2 linked regions of the Rhodovastum atsumiense genome follow. The protein of the gene in region 2 binds, or shares a complex with, the protein of the main gene of each other region. Links are inferred from orthologs where the notes say so. Each region holds a gene or a part of one and is shown on either strand. Other genes may lie near its edges.

Region 1 (3,047 bases), 790 kb from region 2 along the record:
GCGGGGGCGGCGATGGGCAATGGCCTCCAGCGCCCGCAGGCAGCCACGGGTGGAGCCGTGCTCGCCGGAGCCGAAGGCCACCGAGGCGTCGAGCAGGATGGTCAGCCGCCCGGGCAAGGGCGGGGTGCGGACATGGGTGCCGCGCACGGCGAAGCGGCGGCCGACCGGTTGCTCGGGGAAGGCCTCGCGGGTGCGTTCCAGCCAGCCCTCGGCTTCGGTGGCGCGGCGGACCGGCTGCACGGTGACGCCGGTGACCAGCGCCGCCAGGGCCAGGGCAGCGGCGAGTTCCGCCTCATGCGCCCCCTGGTCCTTCACGCCCTCGACCGTCCACAGGTTGGCCTCCTCGTCATGGAAGAAGCCGATGGTACCGCAGGCCTCGGCGAGGGCGGCCTCGTAGGCCTCCAGTGCTTCCGGCGGCACGGTGACGGAGACGGTTTCGAGCGCGGTGGCGTGACGGCGGGAAGACATGGGGCGTGTGGTTTCCTTTGGGCGGCAGGTCCCTCCCCCCGCCGGGGCGGGGGCAAGGATCATGCCTTTTCGACGAAGCGGTCGAGAATGCGCTTGGCGCCCGCCTTGTCGAAGGCGACATCAAGCTTGTCGTCCTCCGCCCGGGTCACCGTGCCGTAGCCGAATTTCTGGTGGAAGACGCGCATGCCCACCGTGATCGCGTCGGTGCGCGCCGGGCGGGCGGGCTGTTCCCAGACCTCGATGGTGCGCGGGCGGCGGGCCACCATGGGGGACGGACCGGCGAAGGCGGGGGGCGCGGTCAGGCGGCGTTCGCGCTGCAGCGCCGCCGAGCCGACCCGCTCCACCTCGCTGTCGGGCAGTTCCTCGATGAAGCGGCTGGGAATGCTGCTCTGCCAGTTGGCGTAGATGCGGCGGTTGGCGGCGTGGCTGATGATGGCGCGGCGGCGGGCGCGGGTGATGCCGACATAGGCGAGCCGCCGCTCCTCCTCGAGCCCCTTGGCGCCGTTCTCGTCCATGGTGCGCTGGCTCGGGAACAGCCCTTCCTCCCAGCCCGGCAGGAACACGGTGTCGAATTCCAGCCCCTTGGCGGCATGCAGCGTCATCAGGCTGACGCGCTCGCCCTCGGCGTTCTCCTCGTTCTCCATCACCAGCGAGACATGGTCGAGGAAGCCGGCGAGCGTCTCGAAATCGGCGAGCGCGCGGACCAGTTCCTTCAAGTTCTCCAGCCGTCCCGGCGCCTCGGGCGACTTGTCCTGCTTCCACATCTCAGTGTAGCCGCTCTCGTCCAGCATGGTCGCGAGCGTGACGACGTGGCCTTCCCGCTCCAGCTTCTCGCGCCAGCGGGCGAAGCCCTGCAGCAGCTCGCGCACCGAGTCGCGGGCCTTGCCGCGCAACTGGCCCCCCTCGGCGGCAAGCGAGGCGGCGACGGAGAGCGGCACCTGCTGCCCGCGCGCGATCTCGTGCAGGGCCCGCAGCGCCTGCTCGCCGAGGCCACGGCGCGGCACGTTGACGATGCGCTCGAAGGCCAGGTCGTCGGCCGGCTGGTGCAGCACCCGCATATAGGCGATGGCGTCGCGAATCTCCTGGCGCTCGTAGAAGCGCAGGCCGCCCACGACGCGATAGGGCACGCCGAGCGTGATCAGGCGTTCCTCGAAGGCGCGGGTCTGGAAGCCCGCGCGCACCAGCACCGCCATCTCGGCCGGCGAGTCGCCGGCGCGGCGCAGCTTCTCGATGCGGTCGCCGACCATGCGGGCCTCTTCGTCGGAATCCCACAGGCTGACGATGCTGATGCGCTCGCCGCCGGCCTCGGCGCGGCCGGGGCGCAGCGTCTTGCCGAGGCGATCCTCGTTATGGGCGATCAGCGCCGAGGCGGCGGCAAGGATCGGCGCGGTGGAGCGGTAATTGCTTTCCAGCCGCACGATGCGGGCGCCGGGGAAATCCTTCTCGAAGCGGAGGATGTTCTCCACCTCGGCGCCACGCCAGGAATAGATCGACTGGTCGTCATCCCCCACGCAGCAGATGTTGCGGTGGCCCTGCGCCAGCAGCCGCAGCCACAAATACTGCACGAGATTGGTGTCCTGGTACTCGTCGACCAGGATGTAGCGGAAGGCCCGGTGGTACTGCGCCAGCACCTCGGGATGGCCGCGCAGGATCTCGGTCACATGCAGCAGCAGGTCGCCGAAATCGGCGGCGTTCAGCGTGCGCAGCCGCTCCTGGTAGGCGACATAGAGCGCGCGGGCCCGGCCATTGGCGAAATCGGTGTCCTCGGCCGCGGTCACGCGGGCGGGCGGCAGGCCCTTGTCCTTCCAGCGCTGGATCATCGCCATCAGGGCCGGCGGCGCCCAGCGCTTGGTGTCGATGCGCCCGGCCTCCATCACCTGCTTGAGCAGCCGCAACTGGTCGTCGGCGTCGAGGATGTTGAAGCTGGAGGTCAGCCCGACCAGTTCGGCGTGCCGGCGCAGCATGCGCGCGCACAGGGCATGGAAGGTGCCGAGCCACAACCCCTCGGCGGGGCGGCCGAGCATGGCGGAGACGCGCTCGCGCATCTCGCGGGCGGCCTTGTTGGTGAAGGTGACGGCCAGCACCTGCCCGGGAAAAGCGCGCCCGGTCAGCAGGATATGGGCGAACCGCGTGGTCAGCACGCGGGTCTTGCCGGTGCCGGCGCCGGCCAGCACCAGCAGCGGCCCGTCGACCGTCTCCACGGCCTCGCGCTGCTCGGGATTGAGGCGGGTGAGGTAGTCGGTCATGCGTCGGGTATAGAACGGGGGGAGACCCCGGCCAACCGGCTCACCCGGCGGCCGGCCGGGCGTGCGCGCCCAGGATATGGGCGATGGCGTAGACCAGGTCGGGACGGTTCAGCGTGTAGAAATGGAACTCGTCCACGCCGTTGGCCTGCAGCAGCCGCACCAGCTCGGCCGCCACCACTACCGCGACCATGCGACGGGTCTCCGCATCCTCCTCCAGCCCCGCGAACAGATGGCCGAGCCAGGCCGGCACCCTGGCGCCGCACATGGCCGAGAATTTCACGGCCTGGGCGAAGTTGGACACCGGCATGATGCCGGGCACGATCGGCGCGGTGA
Region 2 (8,122 bases):
CAGCGCCATCCGCAGCCGCTGGCATGCCGCCACCGCGCGCATGAACACGGGTTCGACCGCCGGCCGCGGCGCCCCGGCCACCAGACGATGCAAGGCCCGGTGCGCCAGCACGGGCCCCAGGCAAAGGGGCTCGCGCTTCACCAAAGCCTCGAGTGTCTCGCCGCCCGGAAGCCGGGCCTGGGCCGCACCAGCGTCCGGATCAAAGCCAAAGCGCCGGGAACACGCCGCGGAGAATTCCTTCCAGATGGTATCGGCGGCCGGCAGATCGCCTGCATTGACGGCCTCGCGATAGGCGCGGGCCGTGAAGCCAAGCCACAGATCCCCATCGCGCTCAATCGCCGCCCGGACGTCGTCGAGGTAGCGTCGGTACAGCCTGTCACCGTCAACGACCGTGGCAGCGCTTGCGGCTTGCCCCCGTCGCCCCCGGGCCTCCAGCGAGGCGCCCCCTGTGCGGCGCACGGCAACATCCACGAAGCCCGCGTCACGGAGCAACGCGGCGAGGCTGGCCTGGCTCTGAAGAACCGGATGGTAGCCGATCGACAGGAGCGGAACGAGAAGGCCAGCCGGCGTCCCCGGATCCACGGCGTCAACGTCCGGGGTTGTCAGAACCAGGCTGCCGCCGTCGCGCAGAGAAGCCCAAAGCGTCCGCGCGAAGCTCAAGGGGGACACCACGTGCTCGATGACTTCCGATGCCATCACGACATCGAATCTATTTTGTAACGAAGCATCGTCGGCCGTCAGATACCGGGACTCGATTGGCAGCGCCAACATGGAACGCCCGGCCTGGGCGAACGGAGACGGATCAAGCCCCAGGACATTCCAGCCAAGCGCGCGCCGCGCAAAGTCCACCCCGAATCCAAATCCGCAGCCAACCTCGAGGTACTGAGAGCCAGCCGGCCTGCCCAGAGTGATCAGATTCGACGTTATTCCCCGCAGGCCGGCGCCTTGCTGCAGATAGAAGGCCAGAGCTGCATCGCCCCCTGACGGCTCGGCCCGGTAATCCGCGCTGTCATAGGGATGGAAGAACCCACATCCGCAATGGGAACAGCGGAACAAGGTTGACCATTCGGCTTCGTTTGCCTGCTTCCGTTGCGGGACGCGCAGGACTGGCCGCTTTGCACCAAAATCGTCACAATTTGGGCATCGAATCTCCGTTGTCCCTGTCTGAATATCGGACAACCACTCGATGTCTGCAACAATAGAAGCAGACTCTTGGCCAGGGACAGCGTGTGGTCCTGCAACAGACAATCTAGGAACTCCCAGGATGATGGTATGGAATTGTGACCTGCATAATCTTCGGGCGGATCACCAACAACCTGGAATACAGGGTCAGCGCGCAGAGTCGGCCTGCTGCAGGTTAGATGCCTCCGGCGCCGGGCAATGGCGCGCTGCCGGGAAGGTCATCCCTTCCTGGAAATCGCCCATCGGGGCTCTACGCGGGGAGAGGATTCGGTAACACCGTAATCCGGATGGCGGGTCGGCCGCGTGCAGAGTAGCAGGAGAGAGCGGCAGCGCCAAGGTAACGCGGCTCCGCGCCACCTGGATCCCTGCTGCACCCGAAGCCCATGACAGACCTGTCGATAGCTCGCGCCCATTGCGGCCCTCGTTGTTCTACGACGTCTTCTTCCGTTCCAGAATGGCCTGCCCCGATGCACTTCCTCTCCGACATCCTGCCGGCGATCCTCGCCGGCATCACCCCTGCTGCTGTCGCCGGCGCGCTCGGCGTCACGGCGAACTGCCTGTGGCCGCTGCTGCGCACACGCAAGCGGATCCTGGCCGTGCAGGTACTCAGCTCCTGCCTGTTCGCCCTGCATTACGGCCTGCTCGGCGCGCCCACCGCCGCCGCGATGTGCGCCACCGGCGCGACCCAGGGCCTGGCGGTCTCGCTGCTGCGCAAGCCGCTGCTGCGCAACCTCGCGGTTGCCGCCACCATCGTCTTCAGCCTGGTCGTGACCGCGCTCACCTGGTCGGGCCTGCCCTCGGTACTCGCGCTCGGCGGCCTGCTGATGGCGGCCTGCGGCCGGCTGCAGCGTGACCCGCAGCATCTGCGCCTCGCCTTCCTCGGCTCGGAGGCATTCTGGACCAACCACAACCTGGTGGTCGGCTCGGTCTGGGGCCTGACCGCGGACACCATGGCGGTCAGCATGATCCTGATCGGCCTGTGGCGCGGCATGCGGGAACGGCGGCGGACCGCCCTTCCGGCACCCGTGATCCCGGCGCGCGCGGTCGCCGCCGGCGCCTGACTCTTAAAGACGGGGCCACGGTGCATAATGGCACCGTGCGCTGGACCTGCGGGGCCGCGGCGCCATCTCACGGATAAGGAGATATCGTCATGCCCCAGGTCCTGACCCGCGCCGCCCCCGTCCTGTTCATCCCGCAGAAACAGGCGGCCAGGCCGCTGACCAACCGGCTGCGCGTGGTCTCCGACTTCGCGCCCAACGGCGACCAGCCTCAGGCCATCCGCGATCTGGTGGCCGGCGTCGAGGCCGGCGAGCGCGACCAGGTGCTGCTCGGCGTGACCGGCTCGGGCAAGACCTTCACCATGGCGAAGGTGATCGAGGCGGTGCAGAAGCCCACCCTGATCCTCGCCCCCAACAAGACGCTGGCGGCCCAGCTCTACGGGGAGATGAAGGCGTTCTTCCCGGACAACGCGGTCGAGTACTTCGTCAGCTACTACGATTACTACCAGCCGGAAGCCTACGTCCCGCGCACCGACACCTATATCGAGAAGGACGCGCAGATCAACGAGCAGATCGACCGCATGCGCCACGCCGCGACCCAGGCCCTGCTCGAACGCAACGACGTCATCATCGTCGCCTCGGTCTCCTGCATCTACGGCATCGGTTCGGTCGAAACCTACGCGCGCATGGTGGTCAAGCTGCAGGCGGGCGGGCGGATCGACCGCGATGCGCTCGCCAAGGCACTGGTGGAATTGCAATACCGCCGCAATGATGCCGGCTTCTCGCGCGGCACCTTCCGCCTGCGCGGCGAAGTCGTCGACATCTGGCCGAGCCATTACGAGGACCGCGCCTGGCGCGTGACGCTGTTCGGCGACGAGATCGAAAGCATCGGCGAATTCGACCCGCTGACCGGCACGGTGGCGACGAAGCTGGATGCCGTCACCGTCTACGCCAACAGCCACTACGTGACGCCGCGGCCGACCCTGACCCAGGCGATCGCCGACATCAAGGTCGAACTGAAGCAACGCCTGGAGGCGTTCACCGCGGCGGGAAAATTGCTGGAGGTCGAGCGGCTGCAGCAGCGCACCACCTTCGACATCGAGATGATGGAGACCACCGGCTCCTGCAAGGGCATCGAGAACTATTCCCGCTATCTCTCCGGCCGCAACCCGGGCGAGCCGCCCCCCACCCTGTTCGAGTACCTGCCGGAGAACGCGCTGCTGATCGTGGACGAAAGCCACGTCACCGTGCCGCAGATCGGCGGCATGGAGCGCGGTGACCACGCCCGCAAGTCGGTGCTCTCGGAATTCGGCTTCCGCCTGCCCTCCTGCCTCGACAACCGCCCGCTGAAATTCGAGGAATGGGAGCGCTTCCGCCCGCAGACGATCTTCGTCTCGGCAACCCCCGGGCCGTGGGAGATGGAACGCACCGGCGGCAGCTTCGCCGAGCAGGTCATCCGCCCGACCGGGCTGATCGACCCGGTGGTGGAAGTCCGCCCGGTCGAGCGGCAGGTGGACGACCTGCTCGCCGAATGCCGCGCCACCACCGCCCGCGGCGCGCGCGTGCTGGTCACCACCCTGACCAAGCGCATGGCCGAGGACCTCACCGAATACCTCAACGAGAACGGGGTGAAGGTGCGCTACCTGCACTCCGACATCGACACGCTGGAGCGGATCGAGATCATCCGCGACCTGCGGCTCGGCGTGTTCGACGTGCTGGTCGGCATCAACCTGCTGCGCGAGGGACTCGATATCCCGGAATGCGCGCTGGTGGCGATCCTGGATGCCGACAAGGAAGGCTTCCTGCGCAGCCAGACCAGCCTGATCCAGACCATCGGCCGCGCCGCCCGCAACGTCGAGGGCCGGGTGATCCTGTACGCCGACACCATGACCGGCAGCCTGCGCTTCGCCATCGAGGAAACCGAGCGCCGCCGCGCCAAGCAGCAGGCCTGGAACGAGGCACACGGCATCACCCCGCAATCGGTGAAGAAACAGATCGGCAAGGTGCTGGAGAGCGTGTTCGAACAGGACTACGTGACCGTTGCCCCGGTCGCCGATACGGCCACCACCGAATTCGTCGGCAAGGACCTCAGGGCCAGCATCGCCGAGCTGGAAAAGCGGATGCGCGCCGCCGCCGCGGACCTGGAATTCGAGGAAGCGGCCCGGCTGCGCGACGAGATCAAGCGGCTGGAAGCCCTGGACCTCGGCCTGGAGCCGCCGCCCGCACCCTCCGCCTCGCTGCGCCCCCGGCGCGACCGCACCCCCGAGCCGCTCGGGCCCGGCGGGGGGGGATACGATCCGAAGAAGGCGAAACGCGGACGCCGCGGACGCTGATCGCGGGGCGCTGCCCATCGGTCCGCTTCGCGGCCCGATCCGCCAGGAGGCTTCGCCTCCTGGACCTCCACCAAGGGCTACGCCCTTGGAACCCAAGACTCTGTGCCGCGCAGCGCGTCGCGGGATCCAAGGGCCTTGTGGCCCTTGGCGGGTCAAGGGCGGAGCCCTTGCCTTAAGATGCCCGCGTAAAGCGCAGCGTGCGGGACCGGCTGGTCACCAGCCGCAATTCCCCGCCGGTGAACTGCAGGCAGGCGCGCTGGGTCCAGGGACCTTCGCTGCGCAGCGTCAGCGCCCGCCCCTCGCCAATCGGGCGCAGGGGCAGATCCCGCAGCAACGCTCCCGCGCCGATGCGCAAATAGGCCGTCTCGCCGGTGACGACCACGTCCAGGCGGGCGTTCTGGGCCAGGCAGGTCCAGGCACCGGCCCAGGCGGGATCGGGCGCGAGCCCGGCCTGGACCGGCACGAAGCGGCGCGGGGCATGCCCCACCTCGCCGGAGATGGCGCCGTCCGCCACCGTCAGCCGCAGCGGCAGGTGCGCCGAGCGGCCGCACACCGTGTCGTCCGCCTCGGGATAGACGGTTTCCTGCGCCCCCAGGCAGGTCACCACGCCGCCGGCATGTTCCAGCCAGAACGGCGTGCCGGGCATGGCATAGAGTCCCTCGGGCAGGATCCCCCGGGCCGGCCCCGGCACCGTCACGCCGTGCAGCGCGGCCATCACCCGCAGGGCCAGGGTCGCCGTGTCGGCATCCTCGCGGTTGGCGACCACGACCACCCCGGCCCGGGCCTCGGCGTCGATCAGGAAATGGCTTTTGAATCCTGGCAACGAACCGCCATGTCCGACCAGCACCCGCCGCCCGAGCCCATAGCGGGCAAGGCCAAGCCCATAGCCGGTCGGCCGGCCGTCGGCGAGATGGCGCAGGCGGGCGAGCTTCGGCAGCATCCCGTCGAGATTGCCCCGCCCGACCATCAGCGCCTGCGCCCATATCGCCAGGTCGAGTCCGCTGCCCGCCAGCCCGCCGGACATCGAGATGTGCAGCCCGTAGCGTCCGCGCCGCCAGCCCGCGGGCGACTTCCAGTAGCCACCGGCCAGGCCGGGCACCGGCTCGGTCTCGTCATAGGGCAGCCGGAGCGCCAGATCGAGCGGACGCAGGAAGCGCCGGCGCAGCGTGTCGGCGATATCGATCCCCTTCGCCTCCAGCACCGCCTGCACCAGGCGATAGCCGCTGTTGGAGTAGGAGATCTCCGTTCCCGGCGCGAAGTCGGGACGGTCGAGGCGCTGCAGGAACGCGAGCAGCGCGCCATGGTCCATCGGCACGCCGGGTGGCACGCCCAGCAGCCACAGCGTCTCCATCGCATCGGGCAGCCCGCCCGTCATGTCGAGCGCCCGCCCGACCGTGACCGCGCCCAGCGCCGGCTGCACCGCGAGATGCGTGCCCAGGAAGTCATCAAGGCCGGGGAAGCCCTCGCGCAGCACCAGGGCAGCCAGGAAATGCTTGCTGATCGAGGCGTAGCGCACCACGGTGTCGGTGCGGAACGGCATCGCCAGTTCCAGGCTGGCCAGGCCGCCGCACGCCTCGGCACGGATATCGTCGGCGTCGAACAGCAGCACCGCGCCGCCGGGACCGCCCTCCGCCGTCCAGGCCTGCGCGATGCGCCCCGCTTCAACCGTCGCGGCCTGCCAGTCCATCTGCGCCTCCCTGTCATCGCCACGGGCACGATCCACCGGGATCGCCCCCGCCGTCCAGAAAAGACGCATGCCGCGCGGCCGGGGCGAACCTCGCCGCCCCCCCCGCCCAGGGCCGCACCGCAATCACGCCGGCTTGTTCACGCCCTGCGGGCGAGCCAAGCTGTCTCATCACCAACGTTCGGGAGTGCCCGCTTCGATGCCCCGTTTTCCCACGATGCTTGCCTGTCTGTTATTGTTCGCAACCGGCGCCCATGCGGCGACGCTGGATGTGGTGCGCTCGCGTGGCCAGCTTGTGTGCGGCGTGAACACCGGGGTTGCCGGCTTCTCCGCCCCTGACCCGCAGGGCGTCTATCGCGGCCTCGACGTGGATTACTGCCGTGCCGTCGCCGCCGCCGTGCTCGGCGACCCGGCGAAGGTGAAATACGTTCCCACCACCTACCAGACCCGCTTCGTGGCGCTGCAATCGGGCGAGCTCGACGTGCTGGCGCGCAACGTCACCCTGACGCTGACGCGCGAGACCGCGCTGGGGCTGCTCGGCGTGGGCGTCGACTTCTACGACGGCCAGGGCTTCATGGTGCCCAAGGCGACCAAACTGACCAGCGCGAAGCAGCTCGACGGCGCCACCGTCTGCGTGTTGCCCGGCTCGACCACCGAGCTCAACCTCGGCGATTTCGCGCGGCGCAGCAACATCAAGATCCAGCCGGTGGTCCTGAATTCCATGGACACCATGGTGGACACCTACCAGTCCGGCCGTTGCGATGCGATGACGACCGACGCGAGCCAGCTCGCGGCGCTGCGCGTCTCGGCCATGCGCGACCCCTCGGCGCATGTCATCCTGCCCGAGCGCATCAGCAAGGAACCGCTTGGCCCGTTCGTGCGCCGCGGCGACGAGCAATGGGCGGCGATCGCGAAATACGTGCTGATGGGCCTGATCGCCGCCGAGGAGCTCGGCGTCACCCAGGCCAATGTCGACGCGATGCGCACCAGCACCGATCCCGACATCCGGCGCCTGCTTGGCGTCGAGGCCGGGCTCGGCAAGGCACTCGGCATCGAGGAAGGCTGGGGCTATCGCATGATCAAGGCGGTCGGCAACTACGGCGAGGCGTTCGACCGCAATCTCGGCCGTGGCAGCCCGATCGGCCTTGACCGGGGGCTCAACGACCTGTGGACCCGTGGGGGTCTGATGTACGCTCTTCCGCTGCGCTGACCCGCGCGGCCGGCCGCCACGCCGCCTCGGCGATCACCATCCGCCGGGGCGGCGTGGCGGCGGCCACCGGCATGGCGGCGTAGACATCCTTCACCGCCTCGGAAATGGTCAGCCCGGCCATCCCGAGCGGCAGCATCAGCCGCGCCCCGCTCTCCCACAGCCGGGCGCTGCGCAGCACCGGGCGCAGACGCAGCGGCGGCATGAACAGCGCGGCATCGCGCCGCTCCACCCGGAACATCGAGGCGGCGAGCAGGCGGCCGATCTGGCCCGCGGAATAGGGCTGGCCGTGGCCGAACGGGGTGGTCTCCACATAGGCCCACATGCCGCGCCGGTTGGGCGCCACCACCAGCAGGCGCCCGTCATCCTTGAGCACCCGCCAGACCTCACGCAGCAGCCGGCGCGCGTGCTCGGCCACTTCCAGCCCGTGCACCAGCAGGATGCGGTCGAAGCAGAGATCGGGAAAAGGCAGGCAGGCTTCCTCGACGCTGCAGGACAGATTGGGCCCGCTCAGCGGCCAGCGGGCGGTCCCGAGCTGGGCGGGCATCACGGCAACGCAACGCTGCACTTCTTCCCGCCACAGGCGCAGATAGGGGGCGGCATAGCCGAGCCCGAGCACCGACTGGCCGCGCAGCGAGGGCCAGATCACGCCGATCCGTTCCCGCAACAAGCGCGCCACCATGGCCCCGCGTGGCGTGGCATAGAAATCAGCCGTCGC

Evidence for each region. The genes of interacting proteins can lie anywhere in the genome.
Region 1: the proteins of uvrB (region 2) and NBY65_RS04220 are in contact, whole or in part, in a crystal structure (PDB 7EGT), measured with the Thermus thermophilus proteins. The link is inferred for Rhodovastum atsumiense from one-to-one orthologs. Residues at the interface, in WP_096411307.1 of Thermus thermophilus: Glu23, Leu25, Arg26, Asp27, Gly28, Glu29, Arg30, Phe31, Arg55, Glu326, Asp327, Phe328, Glu379, Ser382, Gln383, His398, Gly400, Arg401; in WP_096412145.1 of Thermus thermophilus: His654, Arg656, Phe657, Gln666, Asp668, Glu669, Lys680, Arg681, Leu682, Ser683, Lys685, Tyr686, Ala687.

The regions. Positions count from the first base shown.
Region 1 is NZ_OW485601.1:976,529-979,575, forward strand. What follows is about bases 122-3,047. They hold NBY65_RS04220 (ATP-dependent helicase), read right to left. Parts: upstream 2,715-3,047; coding sequence 528-2,714; downstream 122-527. Other genes in these bases: NBY65_RS04215 (50S ribosomal protein L11 methyltransferase), read right to left, coding at 122-468; metF (methylenetetrahydrofolate reductase [NAD(P)H]), read right to left, coding at 2,755-3,047. In the rest of the region: more of NBY65_RS04215, read right to left, coding at 1-121. UniProt on the Escherichia coli protein: A helicase with DNA-dependent ATPase activity. Unwinds DNA duplexes with 3'-5' polarity. Translocates on single-stranded DNA with 3'-5' polarity. Initiates unwinding more efficiently from a nicked substrate than double-stranded DNA.
Region 2 is NZ_OW485601.1:1,767,127-1,775,248, forward strand. What follows is about bases 2,025-4,922. They hold uvrB (excinuclease ABC subunit UvrB), read left to right. Parts: upstream 2,025-2,332; coding sequence 2,333-4,513; downstream 4,514-4,922. Other genes in these bases: NBY65_RS07905 (YgjV family protein), read left to right, coding at 2,025-2,243; NBY65_RS07915 (serine hydrolase domain-containing protein), read right to left, coding at 4,686-4,922. Outside these bases: NBY65_RS07900 (class I SAM-dependent methyltransferase), read right to left, coding at 1-1,056; more of NBY65_RS07905, read left to right, coding at 1,650-2,024; more of NBY65_RS07915, read right to left, coding at 4,923-6,269; NBY65_RS07920 (amino acid ABC transporter substrate-binding protein), read left to right, coding at 6,397-7,407; NBY65_RS07925 (class I SAM-dependent methyltransferase), read right to left, coding at 7,355-8,122. UniProt on the Escherichia coli protein: The UvrABC repair system catalyzes the recognition and processing of DNA lesions. A damage recognition complex composed of 2 UvrA and 2 UvrB subunits scans DNA for abnormalities.